Regions from separate parts of the Paenibacillus sp. S28 genome, predicted to be linked through region 3. Evidence: riboswitches for the same ligand, from Rfam matches in the RefSeq annotation. Region 3 holds a riboswitch; each other region holds the start of a gene.
What was found. Region 3 has a riboswitch for thiamine pyrophosphate ahead of IAE55_RS20860 (ECF transporter S component). Riboswitches for the same ligand answer to the same signal wherever they lie in the genome.
Positions count from the first base shown of each region.

Region 1: another riboswitch for thiamine pyrophosphate. It lies ahead of IAE55_RS14380 (ABC transporter substrate-binding protein); the one in region 3 lies ahead of IAE55_RS20860 (ECF transporter S component).
Region 2: another riboswitch for thiamine pyrophosphate. It lies ahead of thiE (thiamine phosphate synthase); the one in region 3 lies ahead of IAE55_RS20860 (ECF transporter S component).
Region 4: another riboswitch for thiamine pyrophosphate. It lies ahead of tenA (thiaminase II); the one in region 3 lies ahead of IAE55_RS20860 (ECF transporter S component).

Region 1 covers NZ_JACVTM010000005.1:161,523-169,023, forward strand. The annotation lists gene IAE55_RS14355 (hypothetical protein) at 108-923, shown strand; gene IAE55_RS14360 (TatD family hydrolase) at 987-1,841, opposite strand; gene IAE55_RS14365 (ABC transporter ATP-binding protein) at 1,883-2,698, opposite strand; gene IAE55_RS14370 (ABC transporter permease) at 2,726-3,484, opposite strand; gene IAE55_RS14375 (thiamine-binding protein) at 3,481-3,774, opposite strand; gene IAE55_RS14380 (ABC transporter substrate-binding protein) at 3,828-4,880, opposite strand; TPP riboswitch at 5,099-5,211, opposite strand; gene IAE55_RS14385 (VOC family protein) at 5,286-5,672, opposite strand; gene IAE55_RS14390 (CGNR zinc finger domain-containing protein) at 6,209-6,808, opposite strand; gene IAE55_RS14395 (MBL fold metallo-hydrolase) at 6,822-7,501, opposite strand, start outside.
Region 2 covers NZ_JACVTM010000003.1:17,810-25,310, reverse strand. The annotation lists gene IAE55_RS08690 (DUF5704 domain-containing protein) at 1-362, opposite strand, end outside; gene IAE55_RS08685 (S-layer homology domain-containing protein) at 1,038-2,264, opposite strand; gene thiO (glycine oxidase ThiO) at 2,828-3,982, opposite strand; gene IAE55_RS08675 (thiazole synthase) at 4,010-4,789, opposite strand; gene thiS (sulfur carrier protein ThiS) at 4,798-4,995, opposite strand; gene thiE (thiamine phosphate synthase) at 4,979-5,626, opposite strand; TPP riboswitch at 5,770-5,879, opposite strand; gene yhbH (sporulation protein YhbH) at 6,118-7,275, shown strand.
Region 3 covers NZ_JACVTM010000009.1:6,213-13,713, reverse strand. The annotation lists gene IAE55_RS20880 (AraC family transcriptional regulator) at 1-213, shown strand, start outside; gene IAE55_RS34130 (hypothetical protein) at 305-427, shown strand; gene IAE55_RS20875 (phosphotransferase enzyme family protein) at 660-1,655, shown strand; gene IAE55_RS20870 (SDR family oxidoreductase) at 1,680-2,537, shown strand; gene asd (archaetidylserine decarboxylase) at 2,556-3,350, opposite strand; TPP riboswitch at 3,632-3,745, shown strand; gene IAE55_RS20860 (ECF transporter S component) at 3,825-4,436, shown strand; gene IAE55_RS20855 (ABC transporter ATP-binding protein) at 4,429-6,039, shown strand; gene IAE55_RS20850 (energy-coupling factor transporter transmembrane component T family protein) at 6,036-6,848, shown strand; gene IAE55_RS20845 (YheC/YheD family endospore coat-associated protein) at 7,040-7,501, opposite strand, start outside.
Region 4 covers NZ_JACVTM010000001.1:203,848-211,348, reverse strand. The annotation lists gene IAE55_RS00945 (carboxylesterase/lipase family protein) at 1-1,202, opposite strand, end outside; gene thiD (bifunctional hydroxymethylpyrimidine kinase/phosphomethylpyrimidine kinase) at 1,394-2,209, opposite strand; gene thiM (hydroxyethylthiazole kinase) at 2,206-3,054, opposite strand; gene tenA (thiaminase II) at 3,051-3,749, opposite strand; TPP riboswitch at 3,889-3,993, opposite strand; gene IAE55_RS00925 (YrdB family protein) at 4,128-4,454, opposite strand; gene IAE55_RS00920 (class I SAM-dependent methyltransferase) at 4,561-5,283, opposite strand; gene IAE55_RS00915 (response regulator transcription factor) at 5,939-7,498, opposite strand; gene IAE55_RS00910 (cache domain-containing sensor histidine kinase) at 7,476-7,501, opposite strand, start outside.

The sequences.
Region 1 (7,501 bases), on a different contig from region 3:
AGCCACTCTTTTATAGACAAGCAGGGGTCTCTATAATGCTTATAATCGCTTATCCCAGATTGAAAGATTATAGAAATGATCATTATATGGAAAAGGAGCAGCCATACATGCGGACAAGATTCAAAATGGTACTGCCGGGATGCTGTATGCTTCTGGCCTTGGCGGGTTGCACGGAACCGGGCGGCTTGAATGACGGCCTTGGAAGGACTCCCGCTCCCATCAGCGCCGGTGAGGAGGCAGGTAAGCCTGACAATGCGGAGAACGGTCATTCATCAGGTGGGGCGGCCGGAACAGCGGAGCAGGGGACGCAGGGGAGTAACGCCTCTTTTGCCGATCAGATGAAGGCCCTGACCAACACGGGGACGGTGAAAAGCTTGAGCTATTCCCGGCTCACCCAAAAATACGTATACATCAAATCGACGGACGGCAGCAGCTTCGAGGTCTATCTCGGAGACTATCAGGCGAAAACGGAAAAGCTCGTCATCAAGCATACATACAGCGCCAAGGAGTCAAGCGTATCCCTAAGCCCTACCGGGCCATACTTTATCGTCACCCGCGTAACGAGCCGCAATCCCGAACGCTATAAGTCGGAGCTTTACTATACCGGAGATTTGAAGCCCTACGCTGTGCTGAACACCTTCGGCGAGCCCAGATGGGACGAGGATGGCAGGCTGATTCGGTCTACGGAGTATTTCGATAAGCATCCGAATACGTACCGAAGCCAGATCAGTGTGAATTCCTTGAAAGCCGTGCCGGATCCGGACGAGGTGTTCGCTGAGACCGTCACAGTGGTGAAGGGTCCCGAAACGTCCCGGAAGACCGGCGTTATCTTCAACGTGACCAAGGTGGACAAGAACATGATCTATTATCAGGAACTGAATCTGGATACCAAGCGGATTGAAAACAAGCAGAAGCTGTATTAAGGGCATATCCTGGGTTTGTAAAAAGAAAAAGGCCTGCCCATAGCGGGCAGACCCTTTTTTGATTTAGCGCGGAAGGCCGTAAAAACGGCAGGCATTGGCATGCAGCAGCGCCCTGGCTTCCGGCAGGGGGACGCCACAAATGCTGCTCCATACCGAAGCCACCTCTGCGGTCATGTTGGGATGGGTCATCTGACCGGCGAACGGCCCTTCGAACGGCCAAGGCCCGTCGGTCTCGGTCATCACCTGGGAGGCGGGATACCGGCGTGCGAGCTCCTGGATTTCCGCCTCGTAGGCGATATCCGGCGTAAACGAGACGTAATATCCGTTATCCGCCATGCGCCGCACGGTGTCCGCCGATCCTTTGAACCAGTGGAAATGGGCGCGGGAGACGCCGTGCTTTTCCAGCAGATCGCAGGCGATATCCGCATCCTCGTACACGGCATGCAGCACGATCGGCTTGTTATGGTCCCGGGCAAAACGTACGAAGCGCTCAAGCAGCGCCTCGTACGGCCCGTTATCCCAAGGAAGTCCGGCTTCGGCAGCCCCCAGCCGCGAGTAGTACGGCAGGCCGACTTCGCCGACGGCGACCATGTCGTCCGCATGCTCCGCCATCCAGCCGAAGAGCGCGTCGATCTCGCGGTCAGCAGGGAGCGGCTGCTCGGGATGGAAGCCGAAGGCGGGATAGACCTGCCCGGGCCAAGCCTGGGCAAGCCTCAGATTGGCTTGGCTCGATGCCAAATCCATGGACACGCCGATGACGGCTGCGACGCCGGCATCTTTCAGACTCCCAAGCAGCGTCTGCGTCTCGTGCTCCTTATAAGTATCGAGATGAATATGGGCATCGATCAAGGGCGCGAGCGGCGGCAGGTTCGCCTCCGCCGGCGATGCGGATACCGCTGCTGCCCGGTCGAGGACCATCTCTTGGCCGTTTGCGGGGTTTACTTCGCTGTTATTGCCGCTCATTGGCGTGAACCTCCTTGCTGTGCAGCCTGCATTTTTCGCTGCTCCTCGCGCATCCATTCGCTCAGCTGACGCTTCAGCTGCAGAAACTCGGGAGCCTCCGTCACTTCCTCGCGCCGCGGGCGCGGAAACGGCACATCGATGGCGTGCAGCACCGCGGCCGGCCGGCTCGAGAAGACGTAAATCCGGCTCGATAGCAGCAGCGCCTCCTCGATGTTGTGCGTAATGAAGAGAACCGAGCGGCGGTTCTCTTCCCAAATGTCCAGCAGCCAGCGCTGCATGTCGCTGCGGGTCAGCGCATCGAGCGCGCTGAACGGCTCATCCAGGCACATCAGCTCCTGCGGGCTGAGCAGCGCGCGGAGAAAAGCCGCCCTCTGCTGCATGCCGCCCGACAGCGTATGCGGATGCGCCTTCTCAAAGCCGGCCAGGCCGACTTTGGCGAGCCAGCGCCGCGCGTCCTCACGGGCCTCCCGGCTGACGGTGCCGTGCACCTCCTGGGCCAGCAGCACATTGTCCTCGATCGTCCGCCAAGGAAACAGGGCGGGCTGCTGCGGCATGTAGCTGATATGCCCCTGCTGCCCGGTCACCTCGGCGCCGTTCATCCGGACGGTGCCGGCATCCGGACGGGTCAGCCCGCCGATCACGTGCAGCAGCGTGCTCTTGCCGCTTCCCGACGGTCCGATGATGGACACGAATTGGCCTTGGCCCACGGTCAGCGAGATGTCGCTGAGTACCGGCAGCGTCCGGCGCTTCTCTTTGAAGCTTTTGCTGACGGAGACGATCTCCAGTGCAGGCGTGGTTTCTTGATTTATCACGGCAATTCTCCTTTCCGGCCAGGCCCGCTAGCCCTGCTTCGGCTTCCAGCGGACGAACCATTTTTCGAGCAGCGCAATCAGCCCGAACATCAGCAGGCTCAGCACGACGATGATCATGATCGCCACGAACATGCGGTCGGTGCGGTAGCCCGATTTTTGCAGCATCATATAATAGCCGATGCCCTTGTCAGCCCCCAGCCACTCGGCGATAATCGCTCCCATGACGCTGTAGGTGGCGGCGATTTTAATGCCGGAGAAGATGGAAGGGAGTGCGTGGGGCAGCTCCAGCTTGGCGAAGATTTGGCCCTTGCCCGCCCCGATCATGCGCATGTAGTTCATCATGATGGGATCGGTCTGTTTCAAGCCGCCAAGGGCGGCGACCGCCACCGGGAAAAAGCAGACGAGCGTAATGACGATCAGCTTGGGCAGGAGGCCGAAGCCGAACCAGATCATCAGCAGGGGGGCGAGGGCGATGGTCGGGATATTTTGGCTTAGAATGAGCAGCGGATACAGCGCCTGTTTTAAAAACGGAATCAAATGCAGAATCAGTGCGATGACCAGCCCGATGGCGGTTCCGATGGCGAAGCCGAATACGGTCAGCTTCAGCGTGGCCCATACATGCTCCCACAAGCCGCCGGAAGCGGCCGCGGCTTCCCGGGCGATGTCGCTCGGCGCAGGCAAAATCCATTGTTCAATATGGAACAGGGAGGTCAGCAGCTGCCATACGAGCAAAAAGAAGATGACCGCCACGAGGGGCGGCCATACGTTTTTCCACCAGCTTCTCATGGACGGTACTTCTCCGTCAGCTTGTCCATGCTGATTCCGCCGGGATTATGGGCGATTTTGACCTGGGAGATGATACTCGGGCTGCCTGCGGCCACCAGAGCTTCGTGCATTTTGCGCACGACGTCCAGCAGCTCCTCCAGCTCGCCCTCCATCGTCGTTTCCAGCGGGTGCACCTCATGCTTCACGCCGGACTGCTGAATGACCTCAATGGCGCGGTCGACGTAAGCATAAGAATCTTCGTTGCCCGGCGTCTTCGGGATCACCTGGATGCTTAACAGCGTATTGGCCATGCGAATCAACTTCCTCTCTTCATTGGTTACGGATGTTTTGGGTTGTAGGCGGCTTATTGTTCCGGCAAAAAGTCGTTCGTATACGCACTCTTCACGTCCAGCGGCTTATCCAGCAGCTTGTGCTCGTACATCCAGTCGGAATAGCCTTTCCAGATCTGTTCTTTCTGCTCGCCCCAGCGGGCTGCGTCGTCCTGGTATTTAGGACTTAACCACTTCTGGCTTTCGATCACCAGTTCCTTGTCGAGATCCGGCACGTCCTTCAGCAGCAGGTTGGCGGCGTCTTCCGGCTTGTCGATCGCGTATTGGTAGCCTTTGGCGGTCGCGCGCATAAACGCCTTAACCAGCTCAGGGTCTTCCTTGATCTGCTTCTCGTTCGTCACAAGCACCGGCGTATAGTAGTCCAGCTTCTCGGAATAATCTTTAACATACAGCATGTCCAGCGGCTCGCCGCGCAGCTTCGCTTCAATTCCGGTCCAGCCGTAGAAGATCCAGGCGAAATCGATGTCCCGTTTCACGGCGGTAAAATAATCGGCGTCGCCGATGTTGACGATTTTCACCTTCTTCACGTCAGCCTTGTCGATCCCCATGATGGAGCCCATAACGGCTTCTTCAACAGGAGAGCCCCAGCCGCCGTAGGTTTTACCTTCAAAATCTTTCGGCGTCTTGATCCCCCGGTCGACTGGTGCGGCAAAGCCCGACGTGTTGTGCTGGATGACCGCCGCAATCGAGACGAGCGGCACGCCCTGCGTGCGGGCCTGGGTCACGCTCTCCTGATAGCTTACGCCGAAAGGCACTTTGCCGGAAGCGACCATGGCGTCGGCGCCGGTGGAGCCCGGCTGCACGATCTCGACGTTCAAGCCTTCTTCTTTATAATAGCCCAAGTCTTTGGCAGCATAGAGCCCAGTGTGGTTCGTGTTGGGCGTCCAGTCGAGGACGACTTTGACGTCCTTCAGCGGCTTCGCTGCGGTGTTGTCCTGGCCTGCCGTGCTATCGGAAGCGGATGTGCCTTCTCCGCTGCCCGTATTGTTCTGGCTGCCGCCGCATCCGGCAAGCGCCAGTATGAGCATGCAGACCAGCAGCAGCAGGCCGATGGATTTGTTCTTCATGGCTTTCTCTCTCCTTCGATATCCGGCCGTTCTTTATTCTCTCTGTGGAAGCATCGGCCGGTGATCCCCTATCCTTGTTAGATTTAGAATCGTGAGCCGATCTGAGTGGCTGAATCATAGAAGCATTCGCAAGGCGTAATCCCGTTTTTCACTAGTATGAATGAAAAAAACGCCCCGTAAACGGGACGCTTCACATGCGCAAGATCAGCACGGCTTGTATGCCGTGACAAACGGTTTCCTACGCTGGCATTACCCAGATCAGGTTAAAAGGGTCAGTATCTTGAAGGGATACAATCTCAGCCGGCCGATTCCAGCACCCCGGATTCTATAAGGTTTTTGGGTTGTTTTCCTCCCATATTATAGTCCATCCCCATGGGGGTGTCCAGACATCCGCCCGATTCCAGATTATCTCTGGAAAAATTCGATCCATTCTTTTTCCGGACCATAGATAAAGAAATATTGGTATCCGTTCGGCAGGGTCACGATTTCCTGATCGATCAGCTCCACGCCGTCCAGTGCCTGGATCCGCTCAAATTCCTTCTGAATGTCGTCGACATGGATCGCAAAATGGTGCACCGTGCCTTCGGCCGGCAGGTCGTAGCTGTAGCCTTGAATGAGCTCGATTTCCGTCTCGTTACTGTCCCCGAAGCCGAGAAACGCCAGCTGGAACACGCCATTGGTGTGCGTCAGGCGGCCTTTCAGCTCCAGGCCCACGATCTCGGTATAAAATCGGATGGTTGACTCCAAATCCCGTACGACGATGCCGACATGATCCAAACGTTTATTAGCCATATGTATAAGCTCCTTTTCATAGTACTTATAAGTAATGGGATTGCCCTAAATTAAGGCCATTATAGCATTTAAATCCGAGTTGTAAGGCAACTTTATGCAAACATCATTGTTTATAAATTATAGGCTGTTTGGTGGCATCGTTAGGTATTGAAATAGTCAGGAACGGGGGAAGAGGGCCCTGAAAAAAATAATTGCGGCATGGCTTTTCATGTGTATGTTGACAGCATGTACCGGGCCATCATCCAGTGGAGGGGACATAACGATACTCGATAAGCAGCTCATTGGCTCGACATATTGGATTGTCGCCGAGAAAACCCATAGTAAAGAAGAAGGAGCATTTAAAATTAAAGTCGATAATGAAAATACTTGGAACTTGTTAGAGGTCGGAAGAACGTACTTATCGACATACTCCTACAAGTCGTTGGACAAAGGAGCTAAACTGCTGAGTGTCCGCCATATCAATGAAGGGCAGTCAGCAACGAAATAGAACCACTAAAAAAAGCCCGGGATGTCTATCAGACGATCCCAGGCTTTTTTTAGTTCTCGCGCTGCTTCTTCTTCGCATAAAATTCGGCCGCCTTATGGCGGTTGCCGCAAGTTTCCATGCTGCACCAGCGCCGCTTGCCGCTCTTGGAGGTGTCCACAAAGTGCAGGATGCAGTCGTCATGCTCGCAGATCCGGATGCGGTCCGAAGATACGTTTGCCAGCGTCTCGAACAGGGAGCGGACGATGGGGTACAGCACGCCTTGGACGGCGGTTTGTCCGTAGGTGATGAGATGGGGGAGGCCTTGGTCATCCCGCTCAGCCCGGAGCGCCACGTCTAATCGCGACGCTTCGGCCTCCATGGCGGCGAATGCCTCATCCGACAAGGTACCTCCATGGTCCAGGTCTTCTAGAACGAGCCGGCACACGCCGCGCAGACGGAGCAGTTCGGGCAGCAGGTCTTCCCGCGGCACAGCTGAAGCTGCCCCTGCGGTATTGTCCAAGCCGTGCAATTCATTATCGTGGAGCCATTCGTCTAAATAACCTGGCTCCTCCAGCATATCCGTGACCCGGTGCTCCCGCATGCGCACCGTATTGGCGAGATTGATCCACAGGGCGCCCCCCAACACGTTGCGGGAAGGGGATTTATCCATGATGCGTCATCCTTTATAGAGTAATCGTTTCCTTTGTGTTCAGGAATGCTATGTCCATTGTATCACCAACTGCAGCCCGCAGGCGATGTTGCCAATCGGGAGTCTGCAGGTATACAGGCGGATGGTGGATGGTCGTATGGTGGATCGGCACCAGCCGTTTGGCCCCGAGAACGCGTGCGGCCGCGGCCGCTTGTTCCGGAAGCAGCGTAATCGGCATGCCGCTGGGCGGCTGACGATCAGGGCGTTCCAGAACGGCACCGTTCACCGGCAGGCATACCGCATCGAATGCGCCGTGAGCCGCGGCAATTTTCCACCAGTAGCCGTGCCACAGCGTATCTCCGCAGTGGAGCAGGCGGTGCTCGCCGTCGCTCAGCGCCCAGGCGATCTGCACGTCTCCGACCCCGTCGACGGAGTACGTGGCGGCTGCGCCCAGCGCACCGATTTGGAAGGCATCGCCGACGGAAGCACCGATTACGCGGTTGAGACCGCTATTTTCGGCAAGGAGGACGCCCTCCTGCGGGAGGTACACGGGAATGTCTGCCCAGTAGGCATCGATGATGGCCTGGGGATCAAAGTGATCGGTATGCTCATGGGTGATCAGCACCGCATCTGCCGGGCCGTATTCGTTAAGCGGGAAGAGCGGTTCGTGAGACTGGCCGTATCTTTCCGGAAAATGATAAAGCGGGTCTATGA
Region 2 (7,501 bases), on a different contig from region 3:
TGACCCGGCGCCGGCTCGGTGCAGCTTACCTCGGGATCCGGGGGATCGACCGGCGGCGGTCCGTCCCCGCCCCCATCGCCGACAGTCACGGTGGCTGTGCCGTACAGGTAGTAGAGGCCGCTTTTCCATATGGCCGTGATTTTGGCCGTGCCTTTGCTTACGGCGGTCACGTTCCCGCTGCTGTCCACCGTCGCCACCGCGCTTTTGTCGGAGCTCCACACCGTCTCGGTTCGGGTGGTCACATCAACGAAATCGCCGAAGCTGGTATCTCCTTTCACGCTGAAAGGCTTCGTGCGCACCTCGGCTTTAAAGTTCTTCTTCTCCCCGGGTTTCATCGATGCACTCGCGGGAGTCACCCGCATTTCCTTGATTTCTTTGGCGATGCCTTCCCATTTAAGGTCTAGATCGATATCATATTCAACAAGAAATTTTGGATATCCATTTGGCCTTTTGTTGATATCCAGTTTCTCTCTATGAGTAAATGTTTCACCTCCAGTGATAACCCACAGAAAGAGACTTGTATTATCTTCGAGAAATACTAAATTGGGTACATGCTTAGTGCCTGGCTTAAAATAAATACTATCAGTAAACTTTGTTCCGTCTTTCATCAATTTCAGGTTTTCCACAGCACCTTTGGGAACTGGTTGACCGGCTAAATCTAAAAAATCACTCGGGGAGTAGTCCAATGTATTGATTTTAGCACCAGTTTCCGTCTCCAATGGGTATGGTGCATTGTCTTTCCCTCCCATAGCAGCAATATCAGTGATTCCATTATCATTTCTATCTGCTTGAAACGAACCGTCATTTAATTGGTACCAATATACTCCCGGATTAGCATGTGCCTTAGCTGTCACCGATTTTGTTACCACTTGGCGAATCTGAGGCCCAGTGGGAGGAGAAACAATACTGTCGGACGGGTAACTTTCAGCGGAGTATATATGTCTAAAAGGGAGACAACCAATCACTACTAAGGAAAGAGTAAAGATTATTGATGTTTTTTTTATGGACTTAACCAATTCGATAGCCACTCCCAACTATCATTTCTGCAATAAAATGGCGCCATAAGAGCCATCGTCTGCAAAGACACTTTCAATTTCTGAATTACCCGTCGTTAGATTTCTCTCTACCGAAGATGAACTCCAAAATCTAGTCTCTACTCCCTTTTTAAACATATCAACTGGCCCTTCACTTGGAAGAGTAGTGTAACCAAATCTATCTGAAGTCGAGCCAAAAACTCTGCTTCCCCCTTGTAGACGATATTTAAGTCCATTTGAATAACTTCGTAAGTCAAAACCTTCTTTGTTTGCAATTACTGACGAATCTATAAACACTAAATACGAATTTTCAAAAAATATTTTATTTGTATCCACAAACATCCGCCCATAAATACTTCCCGTTTGGTCCGCGCTCAGCCCACTCATGAAAATATAATGATATATTTTCACTTTTCCAGTATTGTTTCTTAAGCTTACGTCCTTGCCCAGAATCGTTTTAAGCTCATGACCCTCAGCATACTGGTACGCCGGGATCACCGTCCGGAGATTCGTCCCCGTCGTCCCCACTTCCCGCATTTCATTCAACCCTTTAAAAGCGCTTGGCGCCTTCGTCTGCGTCGTCTCGTAACGCTGAATAATCACCGCGACCTCCGCACGCGTGGTCGTTTTGCCGCCGCCGAAGCTGTCGTCCGGGTACCCGGACATCAGTCCCGCTCCCAGCATGACCGACACATATGGATAGTCGGCCTTGTTCAAGCCGCCCTTGTAATACTCCGTCACCGGAACGATGGTGTCCTTCGTGTCCTCGATCGCCTGCTTGTACTCTCCGTCGCGGGCCGCCAGTCCCGAGGCCATCCACTTCGCCATTTCCACCCGCGTCAGTGGAGTGCCCGGCTTAAAGCCGTTTGCATAATCGGCCGGACTGAAAAAGCCCTTCCCCGCTGCCTCGCTCACTTCCTTTTCGCTCCAGTGCCCGGTCAAATCGGAAAATGCCGCTGCTCCGCCAGCGTTTTCGTTCGTCGACACCCTGGCCAGAATTGCTGCAAACTCAGCCCGAGTAACCGGGTCGTTTGGTCTGAATTTTCCGCTGCCATCACCTTTGAGATAACCTTTGGATACCGCATCGTTAATGGCCTGATACGCCCAGTGGGACACAGACACGTCCTTAAAAGCCGCCGCCGCTGCGGCCGGCACCGGCTGCTCGATTGCTCCTGCCGTTCCAAGAATCATCGCCCCGGCAAAAATGGTCATCAACATCGCTTTGAACATACTTCTTCCGCTCCTGTTCTCCTAAAATATGATGCTTTGCATTTACTAAATCTCTTAACTTCCCTGATCCCTTCTAACTTTCTGACTGTTTCCGATACCCAGGTACCATCTAACTTACTGACTACCAGGTAACCTCCTGACTTCCTGACTGTTCCAGACAACCTGATACCAACTGAATCCCTGCTTCTTGTGTTGCTCTAAACTCTCTTGCTAAAAAATATGTTTTCTTAACCGACGGGACTGCTTGCCCACGCGTGGCCCTAAGCAGCCACACCTCCTTATGTATTACTGTGAAACTTCTTTCCTATTTAGCATAGGACTACTTGCAGTATACTACAGGATTTTCGCAAAATTTGTCATTAATTGTCACTAATACATCATCACTTCAATTATATGGGTTTAATGGATATATAAGATGCACGTGCTGCAAATAGCTTTTGCGACGCCCGACACAAAAAAACAAAGCAGGAATGCATTCCTGCTTTGCCATGTGCTTCATGCCAAACGAATAACTTTATATTGTCCGTACTTTTATTAGCTAGAACAATCAATATTTAACGACGTCAATCCTTTATTTTGTCCGAAAAAGCGCCCGCCTGCACCTCACCGAACCGGTTCGGCCGGAACGCTCCACACCACTCCGGCAGCGGCTTGCCCTCCACGCTATCGGCGATCAGCGCGGCCGTGACCGGGCTGAGCAGGATGCCGTTGCGATAATGACCCGCGGCCACAAAAATATGGCCGGCGTCGTCCAGCCGCCCAATCAGCGGCCGGCCGTCCAGCACCGCCGGGCGCAGTCCCGCCCAGCGGTGAAACGGCTGCACCTCACTAAGAACAGGCAGCACTTGCTTGTTCCACTCCGTCAGCCGCCGGATCCCTTTGTCCGTGACGGACGTGTCGAACCCGGCGATATCCTCCGAGGCGCCGCACACGAGCGTTCCGTTTGCTTTTTGGACCAGGTATCCCTGGCTGGTGAACACCAGATGCCGAAGCGGCTCGCGCTCCTCGTTCCAAGTGTAGGCGCAAATTTGCCCCCGGATCGGATGTACAGGAATCCGGATACCGAGGGGTTCCGACATCTCCTGTACCCATGCGCCGGTGCTGATCAGCAGCCGGTCCGCTTCAAACCGCTCGCCACTCTGCGCCCTCAGCGCAACCCGCTCCCGCCATTCAGCCAGCTCGATCCGGCCAAGATGCTCATGAATCTGCACGCCGGAGGCCAGGCAGGCCCGTTTGACCGCTTCCGTCAAATCCGGGGCATACACATGGCTCTCCACCGGAGTCCGCAAGGCGGCAACTGCCTCGCGGGTCAGTCCCGGCTCGGCATCGAACAGCGCGCTCCCCGTTAATATTTCGCCACCGGAGCACCAGCTCCGCTGCCATTCCAACCGGCTCTCCAGCGCAAGCAAATCCGCCTCGTGCCTCGCGATGTACAAGCTGCCGGTTTCGGCATATTCGAAGGAGACGCCGGAGATGTCCTTCACCGCCTGCTGCCATTGCGGATACAGCGACAAGCTCTCGCGGCACAACCGGAAGAACTCGTCCGGCGACTCCACGTTCTCTGAATACGGAGCGAGCATCCCTGCCGCCGCGCCGGAGGCCTGCCCGCCGCAAGGTCCTTTTTCGAGCAGCGTGACGTGCAGGCCGCGGCGGCGCAGCTCCAGCGCGCAGGATAATCCGATGATGCCGCCGCCCATGACGATGATGTCTCCGCTCATTGTTACAGCCCCCCTGTCCATCCTTTTTTATTCGATGACGAGCGATTCCAGGCCGCTGCTGGCCGAAGCATATTTCTTCTTCGGAATCCGCCCGGACAAGTAAGCCAAACGCCCCGCCTCAACCGCCAGCCTCATCGACCGGGCCATCATCACGGGGTCCTTGGCTTTGGCCACCGGGGTATTCATCAGAATGCCGGAGACTCCCAGCTCCATCGCGAGCGCCACGTCACTGGCCGTCCCCAGCCCCGCATCCACGATGACAGGGACCGACAGCTCCTCCACGATCAATCCGAGATTGTACGGATTCAGAATGCCGAGGCCGGTCCCGATAGGCGCTGCGCCGGGCATAACCGCGGCTGCCCCGGCATCCTCCAGCTTTTTGCAGATCACCGGATCGTCGGAGATATACGGCAGTACCGTAAAACCGTCCTTGACCAATATTTCCGTCGCTTTTAACGTTTCAATCGGATCGGGCAGGAGCGTCCGCTTATTGGCGCTAATCTCCACCTTGATCCAGTCGCTGAGTCCCGAAGCCCGCGCCAGGCGGGCAATCCGGACCGCCTCATCAGCCGTTGTCGCCCCGGACGTGTTGGGAAGATAGATGTATTTCTGGGGCTCCACATGCTGCAGAATGGAGTCATCCTCCACCGAATCGAGATGGATCCGGCGGATAGCGAACGTCAGCACCTCGGTTCCCGAAGCTTTGATCGCCTCCATCTGCACATAAGGATCGGGGAACAGCCCGGTCCCCAAAAATAACCGCGACGACAGTTCCTGTCCGCCAACCTGCCAATTATCTCTGCTCATTTTTCCCCTCAACCTCCCGCTACGAAATGGACCAGCTCCAGCTTCATTCCAGGCACAACCGGAGTCGTCTCCCACTGCTCGATCTTCAGCACCTGTCCGTCCGCTTCCACCATGACCGGCCTGCCGGACAGCCCCAGCAGGCGGAGGACATCGGCTACCGTCTCGGCCGCCAGCTCCCGCTTTGTTCCGTTAATGACCAGTTCCATCCGCCGCTCCTCCTCTACCTTCAAGCTTGTGAATGAACGCCCGGCATACCGCTTCCGGGTCAGGGCTGCCGACGATTTCGCTCACCGCGCAGACGCGGCTCGCACCGGCCCGGATCACTTCGTCCACGTTGCCCAGCTTGATGCCGCCAATCGCCACAAAAGGGATCTTGATGACCCCGGCGACTTCCCGAATGTACGAAAGACCGACCGGATCCACCACATCGGCTTTCGTAGCCGTCGCATAGATCGGCCCGACGCCGATATAATCCGCCCCTTCCGCTTCGGCGAGCTGCGCTTCCGAAATTGCATGGGTGGATATGCCGATGATCTTGGAGCCGACAAGCTTTCTGGCTTCCGCGATCGGCATATCACCTTGACCGAGGTGAATCCCGTCGGCGTCCACCTCCATCGCGATATCAACGTGATCGTTCACGATAAAAGGAACACCGTAGCGGCGGGTCAGCTCCCGCAACTCCGCCGCCTTGCGCAGCAGCTCTTCCCTGCCGCTTGTTTTGTCGCGGAATTGAACGATATCCGCGCCTCCCCGAATGGCTTGCTCCATCACGTCCACCAGCCGGCGTCCCGGATGGAACGTCTCGCCGGTAATCGCATACAGACGAAAATCGACCATGACTGCTTCTCCTCTCTTTCCTTTGCCTTTCCCTCCATTTCATGCCGGCTTCTATCATCGCGAAGGGTAAGCCCTCATTTTGCGAAAGCGCCCTCTTACCCGGTTAACACAAAAAAACCATTCGAGAAATACACGAATGGCACCGCAATTCGAATGATATTCTCTACGCCAGCATTACCTGGATCAGATTAACGGTCCGCAGCATAAGGCTGCCATCTCAGCCGGACTTCATCCAGCACCCGCATTCCTATTTAATTTCACAACCACTATAGCCCAAACTGCTGACTTTTGGCAATAGCCAGAGTGAGATCACCGGCATCGGAACGCCTATCTCATCCATAGCAGCGATTCTCGCAAAATTTCATATATTTGGGTGCGGCAAACTTCTTATTTTATCTCTTGCGTCATCACATATCATCCCCGCCCGTGAATATAAATGTTTAACAAGCCAAAGTTTGTGCTGAGTATGGGAACATGGGAGGTGCCTGAACATGCCATCAGACGATCATTCGCTGTTTGTGGTGTCCAAGGAGGACTGGTCACTGCACCGGAAAGGGTACCAGGATCAGGTCCGCCATCAGGAGAAGGTTAAGGAAATCATCAAGCAGAACCTGCCCGACCTGATCACAGAAGAAAACATCGTGATGTCGGACGGTAAGCAAATCATCAAGGTACCCATCCGGAGCCTCGATGAATACCGTTTCATTTATAACTACCAGAAGCAAAAGCATGTCGGCCAGGGAGACGGCGACAGCCAGGTGGGAGACGTGCTGGGCAGGGATCCGGTGCAAAAGCCGGGTCAAGGCGAAAAAGCCGGCGACCAGCCCGGCCAGGACATTATGGAAGCCGAGGTCAGCATGGAAGACTTGGAAAATATGCTGTTCGACCAGCTGGAGCTGCCGAATATGAAGCCGAAAGAGCAGCAGGAAGTCGAAACCGAATCGATCACGTTCAACGACATCCGCAAAAAAGGCATGCAGTCCAACATCGACAAGAAGCGGACGATCCTGGAAAACCTGCGGCGCAACGCCACCAGCGGCAAGCCGGGAATTCACCATATCAGCCCCGACGATCTGCGTTACAAAACGTGGGAGGACGTCGTCGTTCCCCATTCCAGCGCGGTCATCATTGCGATGATGGATACGTCCGGGTCGATGGGCACGTTTGAGAAATACTGTGCGCGCAGCTTCTTCTTCTGGATGACCCGCTTCCTGCGCCGCCAATACGAAAAGGTCGACATTGTCTTTGTGGCCCACCATACGGAGGCCAAAGAAGTCACCGAAGAAGATTTCTTTACCCGGGGCGAAAGCGGGGGCACGATCTGCTCGTCCGCCTACCAGAAAGCGCTGGAAATTATCGACCGGCGCTACCCGCCCGCCAAGTACAATATTTATCCGTTCCATTTCTCGGACGGCGACAACTTGACTTCTGATAACGAACGCTGCGTGCGGCTGATTGGCGAGCTGCTTAAAGTCAGCAACATGTTCGGTTACGGGGAGGTCAACCAGTACAACCGGAGCAGCACGCTGATGTCCGCGTACCGGAATATCAAGCTCGACCAGTTCATGTATTACGTCATCAAGGAAAAGGGCGAGGTCTACCAGGCGCTGCGTACGTTCTTTAAAAAGCAGGAAGGCGCACTGACCTAAGCCGAAGGACCGTCTCCTGGAACGCAAAATTATGGCATATAAAAAGGTCGTTGTCCCGTTACGCTGAGTAACCAACAACGACCTTTTTGCATGGCCGGGTGACCTCTATATAGCATGACCCTCGATTTGCAGCCTTTTTCCCACAATCGACTGATCCTGACTCCTGCCAGGCTCCTCACTGATGGCATGCTCATCATTGCCAACGTGCTCCTCATTGCCAGCGTGC
Region 3 (7,501 bases):
CCGCGGTATTTCTCGATCAAATTCAAGGAGCTGATCGGCTCACCCGTTCAATCCTACATTATCCGGACGCGGATCGACCGGGCGCAGCATCTGCTCCTGCATGCCGGCATGAACGTCACGGAGGTGGCCGATGCGCTCGGATACCGCGACATTTTTTTCTTCAGCCGGCAATTCAAGCAGTATACGGGCAAGAATCCGTCCGAAATCCGGTAATTGTTTCCTGCTGTTTCGCGGTCTTCCCCTTTCGGGTAATAAGCTTCAAGCTTGCAAATGCACCGAATAAACGAAGGGAGGAAAGAGTCGGATGAGCAGACGGCGGATTCGCAGGCGTGACGGGTATGCCGCAGCTGCGGCGGCGCGGGGGAACTGCCGTAACCGGATGCGCCGGTTCAGACCGGTCAGCATCATGAGCGACGTATGGTTTTAACCCCACTCGTTAACCTTTTTTTATGAACTTCATCACACATGATATAAATGATGTCTAAGAGCAGCGCGGGATGCCAGCCCGCCGCTGCTTTTTTGTGCGCATCATTAGTTTGAAATGGTCTGTAGCACCGGTTACACGGAGAATGCGGTTCGCGGTTGCGCTCTCCCCCGGCCTGCCGGCTTATGGTATGCTGTGGGAGCAAGGTGTTAAGCAGAGGATGGAGGATAGCGAAATGAATGAAGCATTCGGAGCAAATTCGGAGGACAGCCTGCGCCTCCTGCTGGTTCAGGCAGAGCAGGTGCTGATGTCCGCCCTGGAGAAGTTTGGCATTAGGGAGGAGCAAGCGGAATTTATTCAAATATCAGACCATATTACGTACCGGGTGAGCGCGCGGTCCGGCGGCAAATTTTTGCTGCGGATCCATCCGGTGTCGGCCGACGTACCGGCCATCCGATCGGAAATGATGTGGCTGAATTGGCTTTCTTCCCAAGGCCTGCCGGTTCCGGAGGGCGTAGCGGATCAGGAAGGGAATACCGTGGCGATTTGCGAGGCGGACCGGAGTCAGGGCTGGCCGGTGACGCTGCTGCGCTGGATCGAAGGGGAGCAGGCGGAGGGCGGCCTCGATGACAGGCAGGTGTACCGGATGGGCGTGCTTATGGCCAGGCTCCACCAGGCTGCAGAGAGCTTTGTTCCGCCGGAAGGGTTCGTCAGACCCGAATGGGGGGCTGCGAGCCTGACTGAAGATATGCAGCGGCTGGAACGGCGGCACCGCGCCTTTCTGAGTTCCGATGAATGGGCGCTTTATGTACGGGCTGCGGACCTAATCAAAGGGCGGATCGCCGCATGGCCTCCGGGGCCTTCCCGGTACGGTATGATCCATGCGGATCTCCACGAAGGGAACGTTGTATTCAAGGACGGGGAAACTTGCCCTATCGATTTTGGCCGCTGCGGGTTCGGTTATTATGCATACGACTTGGCGCAGGCGCTCATCGGCCTGTACCCGGCACAGCGGAGCATGCTGCTGGACGGGTACGAAAGCATGCGACTTCTTCCGAAGGAGAGCGTGTCCATGCTGGAAACCTTTTTCCTGCAGGCGGTCCTGGAGAATCAGGCGTTTCACGCCGGCAATCCGCAGGAAATTCCGTCGCTGAAGGAACAGAAGGGGTATATTCTGTCCGCGATCCGCAGCTACTTGGCGGAAGAGCCGTTTTTGTTTCCGGCGAAATAACATCTGAACGGGAGTGGAGCGCAATTGGGAGGACATGATGAGCGGCCGGTCGTGCTGGTCACAGGTGGTTCCAGCGGCTTCGGGCTGCTGGCCAGCGTGGAGCTGGCTGCCTCCGGATACACGGTTTTTGCCGGCATGCGAAGGCCGGAGGCGAGCGGGGAGCTGATGGACGCTGCGCAGACGGCGGGGGTCAGAGAGCATATTCACGTGGTTAGGCTAGATGTGACGGACGGGGGACAGGTGCTTGAGGCGGTATCGGGCATCCTGAAATCCCACGGACGCATTGACGTGCTTGTGAACAATGCAGGCACCGCATACGGAGGAATGATCGAGGAGATTCCGATGGACGTGTGGAAGGCGCAGCTGGAAACGAATTTCTTCGGGATGGTTGCGGTCACCCAGGCCGTTCTTCCCGCGATGAGGGAGGCCCATCAGGGAACAATCATTCAGATCAGCAGCGTCAGCGGGGCTGTCGGATTTCCCGGCTTTGGCCCCTACGTCTCGTCAAAGTTTGCTGTAGAGGGATTTAGCGAATGCCTTGCCCTGGAAATGCGGCCATTCGGCGTCGATGTCGTGATAGTGGAGCCGGGTTCGTACGGAACGGCCATTTGGGACAAAGGATTTGCGCAGATGAGCGCCGCGGAGCGGTCACCCTACGAGCGGATGCTGAGCCAGGTGATGGCCTTTTCCCGTGACAACGCCGGCCAGCGCGGCGATCCGGCCGATGTGGCCCGGCTGATCGGGAGAATCGCGCGTATGAACAAGCCGGCATTCCGCTATGCGCTGCCTGCCGGCACACGCTGGACGATGAAGGCTAAGCAGCTGCTTCCGGGCCGGTGGTTTCAGCGGATTATGCTCGCGCTCCTAAGCAAAAAAGGCTGAGCCGGATTCGCTTCCGGTTCAGCCTTTAGGCGGGTGCAGCTGACCGAGCAGCTGGCCCATGCGGACATGATCTCCGGTCCGGAGGTCTGTCCGCGGGGTGAACGCGCCGTCCTGGATCAGCAGCACGACGGTTGAACCGAACTCAAAATAGGCGAGCGGATCGCCGTTATGCCAAGAATTGGCGGTTTCGTCGTCGTAGCGGATGCTGCTGACATTCATGGCGCCGACTTTGACGACCGCGACTTCTCCCAGGGCTCCCTTGATGTACGTTATCAACCTCTCGTTGCGGCACAGCACGGATTTCATCTGGGTCATGCCAAAATCATTGACCGGGTAGCATCGTCCCTTGATATGCTCGCTCTCCACCTTCACGCCTGTGATTGGAGAGTGGATCCGGTGGTAGTCGGTAGGGCTGAGGTACAGCACAAAGACATAGCCATGTTTATATAACTCCAGGTGGGGAGAGAAATTAAGCAGCTCCGCCACCGAATAATCCTGCCCTTTCACGTTCAGAATCGTGCCTGAGGTGATTTCACCCATTGCGGTGATCATGGCGTCGACGGGGCTCGTGAGTACGTGCTCGCCTTCGTGAACGGGACGCATGCCGGGCTTCAGCCGCCGGGAAAAAAATTCGTTGAGCGTGCGGTATTCATAGATTTCTTTCTCCGCTTCATGCGCCGGGATCTGATAGCTTTTGATAAAAGTAGGGATGACCCCTCTGCTGAACCGGCTGTGCGAGAAGCGTCCCATCATGGAAGAGAGCCACTTTCGCGAGGAGAGCTCTGTCATGAGCCGCAGTAATTTCTTTGTCATGCCTAATCTCCCTTCCATACGTGCCTGTAGCACTCTGAATATATTGACATAGAACGGCTATCAAATCAATATGCAACAAATGCTGGAAACCGCCCCGGAGAAAAATGGTATTGCCAATCCTTCGAGGATCATGTATTTTGGAATCAATACGGGCCCGATGCCGACTCATCGCGGCGAGGTGCCTGTTACACGGAATCGAACCCAAGCATCTCATCGCTTTGGACGGCGATGGCTTCGGGACCAGGAGCCGGCGATGCCGCGCCTTGCGTTCATCTGTGTACATATGGGAATACGGGAGCTCGAGCGAATCGGGCTGAGAGTGCAGCTAATGAACCGCTGCTGACCGGGAATCTGATCTGGATAATGCCAGCGTAGAGAATTCAAGTCCTTTTATGGGCTTATTTGACGATCTCCCTCGCTTATCCAGGGGGTTTTTTTATTGCCCAACTTTGGAAAAAGAAAGGATGTTGTCAAATGAACAGCAGTACGATGCAGATGGATCGGCCGAAGGGGCTGAAGCTCAGCGACCTGCTCGTGACGATTCTGCTCTCCCTCGTGATCGGGGTGGTGTACCATTTTTGGGGTTCGGTGAACGACTTGTTCAAGCCGCTGTTTTTCCAAGCGGATGAGCTGATGTACGGCATGTGGTTCCTCGCTTCGACGCTTGCCGCGCTGCTGATCCGCAAGCCCGGCGTAGCCCTCCTGGCCGAGGTTGCCGCGGCTCACGTAGAAATTCTGTTCGGCAGTGAATGGGGCCTTCAGCTGGCGATTTACGGCGTGGCGCAAGGTCTTGCCGCGGAGCTGATCTTCGCCCTGTTCCGCTACCGCAAATTCTCCATGGGGGTAGCGGCGCTGGCTGGTATGGCTTCGGGATTGGGATCATTCCTGGTGGATGTGTACTACGGCTACGTCACGGACTATACGACATGGATGATCGTGTTCAAGTACGTGATGCGGTTAATCAGCTCGGCGGTACTCGCAGGGTACCTGGCGTATGCCCTGACCAAAGCGCTGGAAGCAACCGGAGTAACCCAGCTGCTCCGGCCGGTGACAGCCAAGGATTATGAAGCGCTCGATCATGACTGAGACTAACCGGGGTGTCGTGACGATGCAGCATTCGGCGGTGCATGAGACGGGTCAAGTAGCGGATCAAAGGGCGGATCAAGGGAGCGGGCAAATTGCCGTTTCGGTAACGGACCTGCGCCTGAAGTTTCCGGGTGAGAAGGCGTTCGTGTTCAAGGATGTTTCCCTGTCCGTGCCGGCCGGGGAAAAAGTGCTTCTGCTCGGCCCAAGCGGATGCGGGAAATCGACGCTGCTGCAGGTGCTCGGCGGGTTGATTCCGGCGGTCATTGACGTTCCGCTCAAATATGCGGACATCCGGAAGCCCCGCTCGTGCGGGTATGTATTTCAGGACCCGGATACCCAGTTCTGCATGCCGTATGTCGATGAGGAGCTGGCGTTTGTGCTGGAGAACCGCCAAGTAGCCAGGGAGGATATGGTGCCGCGGATGCGGGAGGCGCTCGGCCGGGTCGGCCTGGACCTTGAAGAGCTGCACACTCCGATTGAACGGCTGTCCCTGGGGATGAAGCAGCGGCTCGCGCTCGCTTCGGTCCTTCTGCTGGAACCGGAGGTGCTCCTTCTGGATGAACCCTCGGCGCTGCTGGACCCCGAGGGGAGAAGGCAAATTTGGGAGGCTGTTCGCGGCGTATCGGCCGGACGGACCGTGCTGATCGTTGAGCACCGGATCGAAGAAATCGTGAATTGGGTCGACCGGATCGTTCTGTTCGCGCCGGACGGAAGCATTCTGGCCGACGGCAAGCCGGCCGAAATCTTCACGGCGTACCGCAGTGCCCTTCAGGAAAATGGCATTTGGTATCCCGGCGTTTGGGAGGATTATATCCGTCACGGGGATACATGGAACAGCGGCTTAGTGCAATCCCCGCAGCAAGGTGCGGACTTGGCGGCGCCGGTCCTCTCCTTGCGGGGGTTTGTCGGTCTCCGCGGAGATGCGCCGGCGATCATGGTGGAAGAGGCGGAGGTATATGCCGGCGATTTTGTCGCCGTTGTCGGTCCTAACGGAGCGGGGAAAAGCTCCTTGCTGCTGAGCCTAATGCAGCTTCTTCCGACAGCCGGCAGCTACGTGCTGGAAGGCAGGCTGCTGCAGGGAAGGGGCAGGAAGCGGACCTGCCCTTCGGACCGGATCGGGTTCGTGTTTCAGAACCCGGAGTTTCAGTTTGTGGCCCAGACAGTACTGGAGGAGACGGCCTTTTCCCTTCATATGCAGGGCGGCATGTCACGGGCTGAGGTGGAGCGTAGAGCCGAAGACTGCCTTAAGACGTTTCATTTGCACGGCTTGGAGAACCGGCACCCGTATCAGCTCTCGACCGGACAGAAACGCAGGCTGAGCGTTGCCACTGCGGCGGTGCGCCGCCAGGCGGTGCTGCTGCTGGATGAACCGACGTTCGGGCAGGATGCCCGCAACGCCTTTGCCATCCTGGAATACTGCGAAGCGCTGCGCCGCAGCGGCACGGCGATCATCATGGTGACGCATGAGCGAGAAATCGCTGAGCTGGCCGCTACCCAGGTATGGGAAATCCAAGGCGGAAGCCTGACGGCGATAAAGCCCGGGAGGCGGAGGCTTGAGGGAGAAGGCGCAGCTTCGGATGCGCAGGAGGAGGTGAGCGGATGAACCGGTTTTTGAGTCCGAGCCGTCTTACCTGGCTTCACCGGGCGAATCCCTCGTTGAAGCTCGCCGTGCTGATCGTGTTGTTTATCGTTACGGTTCAGACGCGGAGCATTGATTTTGCCGTCTATCAGGCAGCGGTCTACATCGCCCTCCTGTTTCTGCTCAGCGGTTATCCGGCATGGAAGGTGGCGCTGCTCGTTCTCTCCTTCAGCCTCGTATTCGTCTCTTCATCCCTGACGATGATCCTATTCGGGAAAGGGGATCACGTCTGGTGGCAGTGGGGGCTGTTCCGCGTATCCGAGGAAAGCTTCTACCGCGGGCTGCACCTGGGATTCCGGGCGATTGCCTTTGCGGCAGAAGGGCTGCTCTTTGTCATGACCACGCCGTCCGTCAAACTGTTCTATTCGCTGATGCAAAATTTTCGCCTTCCCCCCAAATTCGCATACAGCTTCATGGCATCGATCCGGCTGCTGTCCATCGTTTGGGAGGAGTTTCTCATCCGCAGGCAGGCGCTGCGGATCCGCGGCGTGCGGACAGGGCGGGGGCTGAGTGGCCTCCTTGAGCATGTCCGGCTGTATGCGGTGCCGCTGCTGTCGCAGAGCATCCGCCGGGCGCACCGCGTTGCCGTGGCGATGGAAGCGAAGCAGTTCAGCGGGTCGGGGCGCAGAACGTACTATTATCCGTCGGCTTTCAGCAGATACGACGGGCTGGCGGTTCTCATGTTCATCATCGCCCTTGCGGCTGCATACTATGCGGCCGCTGCCGTTCCCTGGTTCGGCATCGAAGATGTCAGGTACCATGGACAAGGTTGAGCCGTATGATAGCTATTAGCCGATGCTGAAAAGACCGAAAAAGCGGCATGATGCATTTTCGGTCTTTCATTTAAGCATATTTTTGTTCAGCATCCGTTGTTTTCCCGGTTTCCCGTTTTGCGTTTCTACCTGCTATATCGGATTTCTCGGAGGATGCGCGCAATGAATGGCAGACTAACCCGAGATCCGGCTCAAAGTTCTATGCCGGTGTGCTGCCGGTTTACCAGGTACCGGGCATAGGCCATAGGCTCCCGATATGTTTTTTTCCAATACTGGGGCATATTAGCGTTTCGGAAACCGTAACGTTGATCCCGTCCGTTGCATTCAATAAAATACGGCTTGCCGCCCTTGGTGACGCCGATATCCAGGCCAAGGTCCGCCGCAAAAGGCAAGTGCTGCTCCAGCTGCCGGACCACGCCGAAGGCCAGCTGATGTACGCTATCCGAGATTCTGTCCGCAGATAACCCCGGCAGGCTTTCGGCCAGAATTCGTTCGGCCGGGAAGGCCTTGCCGCCTTGAGCGACATTGGAGACGAACATTCGGGATGCGGCGACTTTGGCGTACATTCCCGTCAGGCTCCAGCTGCCGCTGATGCCTCGCTGGATGGAGACGCGAAGGTCATAAGGCCGTTGTTTATATTCCGCCAGTGCGAT
Region 4 (7,501 bases), on a different contig from region 3:
GGATCGCCCGGCACCATCGCATAATCGTAACGATACATCCATACCGCTGCATGCGGCATCTGGGCTTCTGCGAACTGAAGGGCCGACCTCCAGAAGAACAGCTCGGTCATCGCCTGACGCTGTCCCTCCACGGTGGCCGGATATGCTTCGATCCAGCTCGCCGCTTCCTTCGATCCGGTCACCGCTGTATACGCCCGGGCGTTTTGTTCCTTAGTCAGCATTGGCATGCCTTCAGGTATAAAAAGCGCCCCCTCATCCCGGTTCGTACCAATGATGATCTCGATGCCGGCCGCGGAACCGGCGGCCACCGCTTCCAAAGGCGTGACGAGCAGCAGCTTCCCGTCGACGACCGGCTGGAACAGCATGACAGCACTTGCTCCCGCCGCCTGTTTTAACTTGTCTGCCGCTCTTAGGATCTCCTCGGCAGGCACTTCTTGCAGCCGCTCCAGCTGATCCTCCGGAATGCCAAGGATATCCAGCAGTCCCTTCGTAAGCAGCCTGCCATGGGAGTCCGAAATCGCCTGGGAAGCCCCGCTCTGCATAATCGCCCGGGTGAACAAGCCTCGGGCTGCAGGCATTGCAAGCAGCGCTGCGATGCTCATGCTTCCCGCCGACTCACCAAATACGGTCACCTGCTGAGGATCTCCGCCGAAAGCGGTGATGTTGTGCTTCACCCAGCGCAGCGCTTCGATTTGGTCCAGCAGACCGGCGTTGCTTACATAACTGTCTTCGGACTCTCCGGAAAATGGAGAAAAATGCGTAAAACCGAGAGGACCCAGCCGGTAGCTGAGGCTGACGACAATTAAGCGTCCCCGGCGCGCCAGCTCGGAGCCGTCATAAATGGGCAGTCCGCCGCCGCCCGTCACGAAGGCGCCGCCATGGATCCACACCATGACCGGAAGCGGCTGCGGTGCCGGCTCGTCAGGGGCCCACACATTGACGTACAGGCAGTCCTCGGACTGCGGGATCTGATCCCGTTTCAGTCTAAACGCGCCACCCGTGGGGTTGACGCGCTGCGGGGCAAGCGGAACCGTCATGTCCCCGGATCTGACGCCTGCCCATGGCCGTGCAGGAAGCGGTTTCCGGAAACGCCGCTCGCCGACGGGGGGCTCGGCGTAAGGAATCGCCTTCCAAGTCCGGACGCCGTTCTGAACATATCCTTGAATCAGGCCATTATGAGTACGGATGAGGAGTTGGTCCAATTTCGTTAACATCCTTTCTAGCGTTGGAATCGTTCTACCATTGTAACACTAAAAATTGGACAAAGCCTAACCGAAGCTCGGTGCAAAAAACCATCTATCGACGACCACTTAAGGAAGCCAGCGCCAAGAAAAAAACCTGTCTATATAGACAGGTGCTAATCGCTTGTGAAGCAGGCCGGTATCGGCTGCCTTTATCTTGCCGCCCCTTCCTTTTGGCTGCGGTAGGCCCAATGATTGGTCGGACCGCTCCCGCCGCCAATACCGAGGGCGTTCTCGATGGCCGCCTGGATGAATTCACGGGCCGTCCGTACGGCCTCGTTGACCGGGTTCCCTTTAGCCAGCTCAGCGGCGATCGCAGCCGAGAAGGTACATCCCGTTCCATGCGTATGACGCGTGTCAATCCGGCTTCCTTCCAGGGTCGAGAAGGATTTTCCGTCGAAAGTAAGATCAACCGCCTTGTCAGACGATTCGTCATGTCCGCCCTTGATCACAACCATCGCCGGACCGTAAGCCGCGATGCGGTAGGCTGCCTCGCAGCGTTCCTCCATCGACCGGATCGCCATCCCGGCGAGCACTTCCGCCTCCGGAATGTTGGGCGTGACGACAGCAGCCAGCGGCAGCAGCTTGTTCTTCAGCGCGTCAACAGCGTCCTGCTGCAGAAGCCGCGCGCCGCCTTTGGCGACCATAACCGGGTCGACGACCACATTCCTCCAGCCAAAAGCGGCTATTCGTCCTGCGACGGCCTCAATAATATCCGCGCTGAACAGCATGCCGGTTTTGACCGCATCCACGCCGAGGTCGGTGCCCACGGCATCCATTTGTTCGGCTGCCGCAGCCGCAGGAAGCGGATAAACGCCTTGTACCCCGAGTGTGTTTTGAATGGTAATGGCTGTAATGGCCGACATACCGAATACGCCGAGCTCCTGGAACGTTTTGATATCCGCCTGGATGCCTGCCCCGCCGCCGCTGTCAGAACCGGCTACCGTCAATGCTTTCGGGATGCTCATTGCACAAATCCCCTTCCTGCCGACTCCAGAAGAGCGGTAATGGTTCCTTCCTCCAGCGGATGCCGGTCCATGACAGACAACGCGTCGAGGAAAGCGATTTGGAAGCTTCCCGGCCCCCCAATGCCTGCCCGCTCAAATGCCCGAACGGCCGCTTCACCGTAGTACGCCAAGGCGGCCGCGCCGGCGGACAGCAGATCGGATTCGACCGCTCCAAAAGCGGCGATCACCGATGTCAGCAAGCAGCCGGTCCCGGTGACTTGGGTCAGCATCGGATGTCCCCCCCGGATCAAGTATCCTCTCGTTCCGTCGGTGATCACATCTTCTTGCCCGGTAATGGCGACGAGCGTCCCCAGACGGTGTGCCGCCCGTGCCGCCAAGTCGGCGGGAGCGGACTCCCCGCCCTCCCCTGCGTCGACACCTTTTATCGCGCCGGTTTCACCAATGAGATGGGCAACCTCCGCTGCGTTGCCCCGAACCAGTGACACGCGGACCTCGCGCAAAATCCGCAGCGCAGCCTCCGTGCGAAATGCGGTCGCTCCCGCGCCGACGGGATCCAGGAACACCGGAACGCCATGATCATTCGCCGATCGGCCGGCGATGATCGCCGCTTCCACCAATTCGCTGTTCAGCGTTCCGAGATTCAGAACGACGGCTTGGGCGACCCGAGCCATATCGGCCACCTCCTCTTTGGCATAGGCCATAACCGGAGAGGCGCCAAGGGCAAGCAGGCCGTTGGCCGTAAAGTTGGTCACGACCACATTCGTCATGTTGTGAATGAGCGGACGCTGCTCTTTTATCCGTAGAGGAAGCTGGATAAGTCCGGACGGAAACATATCGGCGGTCATCGTCCCACCCCTTCCGCTGCAGCCAGGGAAACCGGCCAATCCTCAAGCGTAAACGCCATATCCCAGAACATGTACTCCAGCTGACAGCTGGTCAGAAAATGCTCCATCAGCCGTTTTTTTCTTGCGGGAGCCAGGCCTTCCGCCCATTCGTCGAGCAGCCGCCGCAGCTGTACCGTTACGCCGCTTTCCCGGTCTCCGTAAAAGTGCATCCATTCATAAAACGGATGGGATTTCTCCGGTTGGACTTCCTCCAGCAGACGTTGGCCGATTTCCGTATAGGTCCACGGACAAGGTAACAGCGCAGCTACAATATCCTCAAGTCCCCCCTCGTGGGCAACGTTCAGCATATGCCGGATGTAATGATTGGCCGATGGAGCCAGCGGATAGCCTTGCAGTTCCTCATATGCAACACCGGCGACATCACAAAAGTTTTGGTGGGGATGCGTTTCGCTGTTCAAAATAAACGAAATCTGTTCGTTAAAAAGCGCGGTCGTCTGCCGGCAATCGCATCGGGATATGGCAATGCCATAGATCCGGATGTAGGCATTCAGGTATTCAAAATCCTGCTTCACATAGTGAATCAGCTGCTCCTTGGACAAGGTACCTTCCGCAATCCCCCGTACAAACGGATGCTTGAAGATCGCTTGATAAATGGGATCTGCCGCATGTCTCAATTCTTCGGTAAACCGGGCCATGATAATGCACCTCCATTAATTTTGACGAAAATCGCATGTTCGAGCGCGGGGAAGCCAATACAAAAAAGCCGCCCCGAAATGGAGCGGCCGCTATTTGCAGTGTCATCCTGAATGTATCTCATCAAGAAAGTTGCGTATGTAAAGGCCTGCTCCACTTCCCTCCGCCGGTATTAACCGGATCAGGTTCAAAGGGTCCAAGCGATCACTTGTCTCAGCTGCCTCCGCAGCTCCCCTAGTGGATTTTCGTATGATATTTTACAAGTTCATGATTAACTGTAGCTCCGTTTGCCGGTGTTGTCAAACAAAAAAAGCTGCCGTCGGGATACCGGGAAAAAGCTTGTCGATCGTTTATGCGGATCTCCTTCCACCTTCAAGTGTTTATCTTTTCAACGCGTAAGAAAGGATCATCTCGACGATGACGACAGCGGCATAAATGATAGCTGCCGTTCGATAACCCGATCCGTACAGCGCAGCCGCGGCCAGACCGAATACGATCAGCTGCAGCACAGCCCGGACGGGAAGCGTCACCGGGAAGGTCGCTTTCGGTGCGACATACATGCCCCAAAAAACAGCAACAACGACCGGCGAACCTATTCCTGCCACGATACGGATCCACAAGGCGGTATCCAATTTAAATCCCCACAGGCAAAAGGCTGCCAGTGCACACAGCTCCATTAGAAAAAAGATAAGGTCGATCACAATCATTGCCAAACCCTCCATTTTGGGCCGGTCAGGGCCTTTGGAATGAAGCCATTCTCAGTAAAATTATGCCGATTGTTTCTTGCCTCTCGCGGCGAAAACTTTTCCCCTCTCACTCCGGCTTGTGAGCTTTCACAATTAAAAAATGCGGGTGATGCAGAATCCGCTGGTAGAAGTCGGCCGACTCCGGCAGCCGCTCCAGAAACTCGGGAACCGGCTTTGGTTCAACAAGCCGGTCCAGTACAAACCAGCTTGACGTCATATTGACGATTTCCTGCAGGGGTCTGCGGAAGAACGTCACTTCAACGCTGCCTGCCTCTTTCTTCGTCCACCGGTCTACAAGCAGCTCCCGTACAAAATAATCCGGTCTCTTAAAAACGGTAAAGTCCATAAACGGATGATGCACCGAAAACAATAACGTTCCTCCAGGCTTCAATACCCGCTGAAACTCACGGAACAAAGGATCCCAGTCTTCGATGTAATGCAGCGTCAGCGAACTGAGAATCAAGTCGAACTTATCGGCTCCGTATGGCAGTGGTTCGCTTAGATCGTGAACCCGAATCTCCGCTTGACTCCCGACTCTCCGTCTGGCCGCCTCCACCATATCGGGGCTGAAATCGATCGCCGATACCGATGCCCCGCGGGAAACGAACTGCTCGGTATACCATCCTGCGGCGCAGCCTGCATCAAGGGCATGAAGTCCGGACATATCCGTTGGCAGCAGCTCCAGCATGGCCGGACGCTCGTAGTATGCGTTGGCGCCGCTGTCCGAATCGGTATGCAGTTCATAGTCCTTGGCGAGCTTGGTATAAGCCTCGAGCACCCTCTCTTTCATGCAACCACCTCCGTAGACTCGCTATTCTCCACCATATTATACCAACCAACAGAAAGGTTGGATATAAATAAACCAGCTTTATGTAAGCTGTGCAGAACTTAGTTGCGGCAGGATACGTTATAAATGACAAGAACAAGTTTGAAGGCGGGGAATGTCTTTGTTAAAAAGCGTTTCTTTTTGGCTCACGTTATGTATGATTCTCATATGCATACTGGATGCCTCCGGACAGGGCTTGGCCAACATCATACTGATCCGGCTGAATCCCTTGCTTGAATACCTCCTGCATGACACTGTGTACTCGGGCTGGATGTCCGATAAACACGCTTTCGTAACGAACAGCTACTTTATCCCCTTACGGTTCCCGGCGTATCTTCTCTCCATCGTCATGGCTGTCATCATCGGCGCGGCGGTTGATCTCCTCATTTACGGGGTGAAGCGAGGATTGGCTCGCCGTGGCCATCCGAGGTCGACATCATGATCCCTAAATCCTGGTTTGAATGCTTAGCATCACGAATCCTCATTACTCGTCCAGTAACAGTAAAAGGCTGCCTCTCGGCAGCCTGTTACGCTTGATTTATTTGCTTTCAGCGGTTTTCACGTCTCTGAAGGGCAATGCCTTCTGCTACAGGATGCCCATCGTCCCGGCAATTTTTGTTCACCTCCGCCTGAGCGCCTCCTGCTGCGAGCGGTATTCGAGCGGCGCAACCCCCTCCATTTCCTTGAAGACCTTGGTAAAGTGCTTCACGTTCTCGAACCCGGCCCGCTCGCTGATTTCGTACACTTTCAGGTCCGTGCTGCCGAGCAGCTCCTTGGCCTTACGGATCCGCAGCTTCCGCAAGTAGCTCACGAACGTCTCCCCCGTATACTCCTTGAAAGCTTGGCTGAAATACGAATAATTCAATGAGACATGATTGGACACGACAGCCATATTCAAGTTTTCATGAAAATGCTCCTCGATATAGACGATGGCCCGCTGAATCTCGCTCTGGTCAAAATGCATCGACCGCATCCGTTTCACATAATCGCTCAGCAGGAAGAGCAGGCTCTCCAAACTATGGAAATAATCATGAAAATGGTTGAAGTTGTACAGATTCCCCACCTGCTTGTGGAGTTTTAAAATGTCGACGGATTCCTCGCCATAGGTTTGAAACACCTGGTCGAATACATGCTCGTTAAAAGCATGGCTGATCCCTTCCAGATACCCGATATCATATTGAAGAATCGTCCGGATATCGAAAATATGCTGCAGCAGCCGGCTCAGCTCGGCATCCCGATCCAATCCGAGCAGATTGGCCGTCTTCCGGATGTCTTCCAGCGGGATGCGGTAATCCGTCCGTTTGCCGGACAGTTCAGTGCTCCGAATGAGTCCCGGCATGTTTTGGAACAAAAAGTACTTCAACGCCCGGCCGGCCTGCTGGTAAGCTTTCTTCACCTCCCCTGCTCCCGCCATCCGTTCGCTGATGCCGGCCCGGATGGCGCTGGACGACTGGCGGATGATTTCCTCTCCCAGCCGGTTGAACGGAGCAGCGGTGTCAGTAAACATCACGAGTTTGCCGTCTTTGTCGTAAAAACGGATATAACGTTCACCCGGCAGCCAGCCGATCATCTGGTCAACATAAGCGGTGAATTCGTCCCAGCCGGCTTCCCGGTAGCGTTCCGGAACGAGGACCAGCGCGGCGTATCCGCCCGCATCCAGCCAATCCAGTCCCGCCTGAAGAACCACATCCCGAATGGCGCGCTCGTCCATGCCTTCCTGTAAAAACAAATACTGCAGCCGGCTCACCGCATAATTTTCCTTCAGCGCCTTCGTTCCGCGCAGCTGATCGGCGATTTCCCCCTTGCGGATGCGCTCTTCGTCAAGGCGCCGCAGCGTCCGGAACAGCTCGTCACGAACGATCGGCTTCAGCAAGTATTCCTTCACATTGCAGCGGATCGCCGCTTTGGCATACTGGAAGTCGTCATGACCGCTTAGAATAACCAGATCCGGCCGCGCCTCCTGATCCTGTATACGGTTAATGAGCTCGATTCCGTCCATCACCGGCATGCGGATGTCGGTAATGACCAAGTCCATTTCCGTCTCGTCCATGACTTGAAGCGCCTGCTCCCCATTCGCGGCAAAGTACAGTGCGTAGTCGTCGCCGAACTCGCGGCGAATCATCGCTTTCAGGCCATCCCGGATATTTTTCTCATCATCAACGATTAGCAGATTGCACATGGG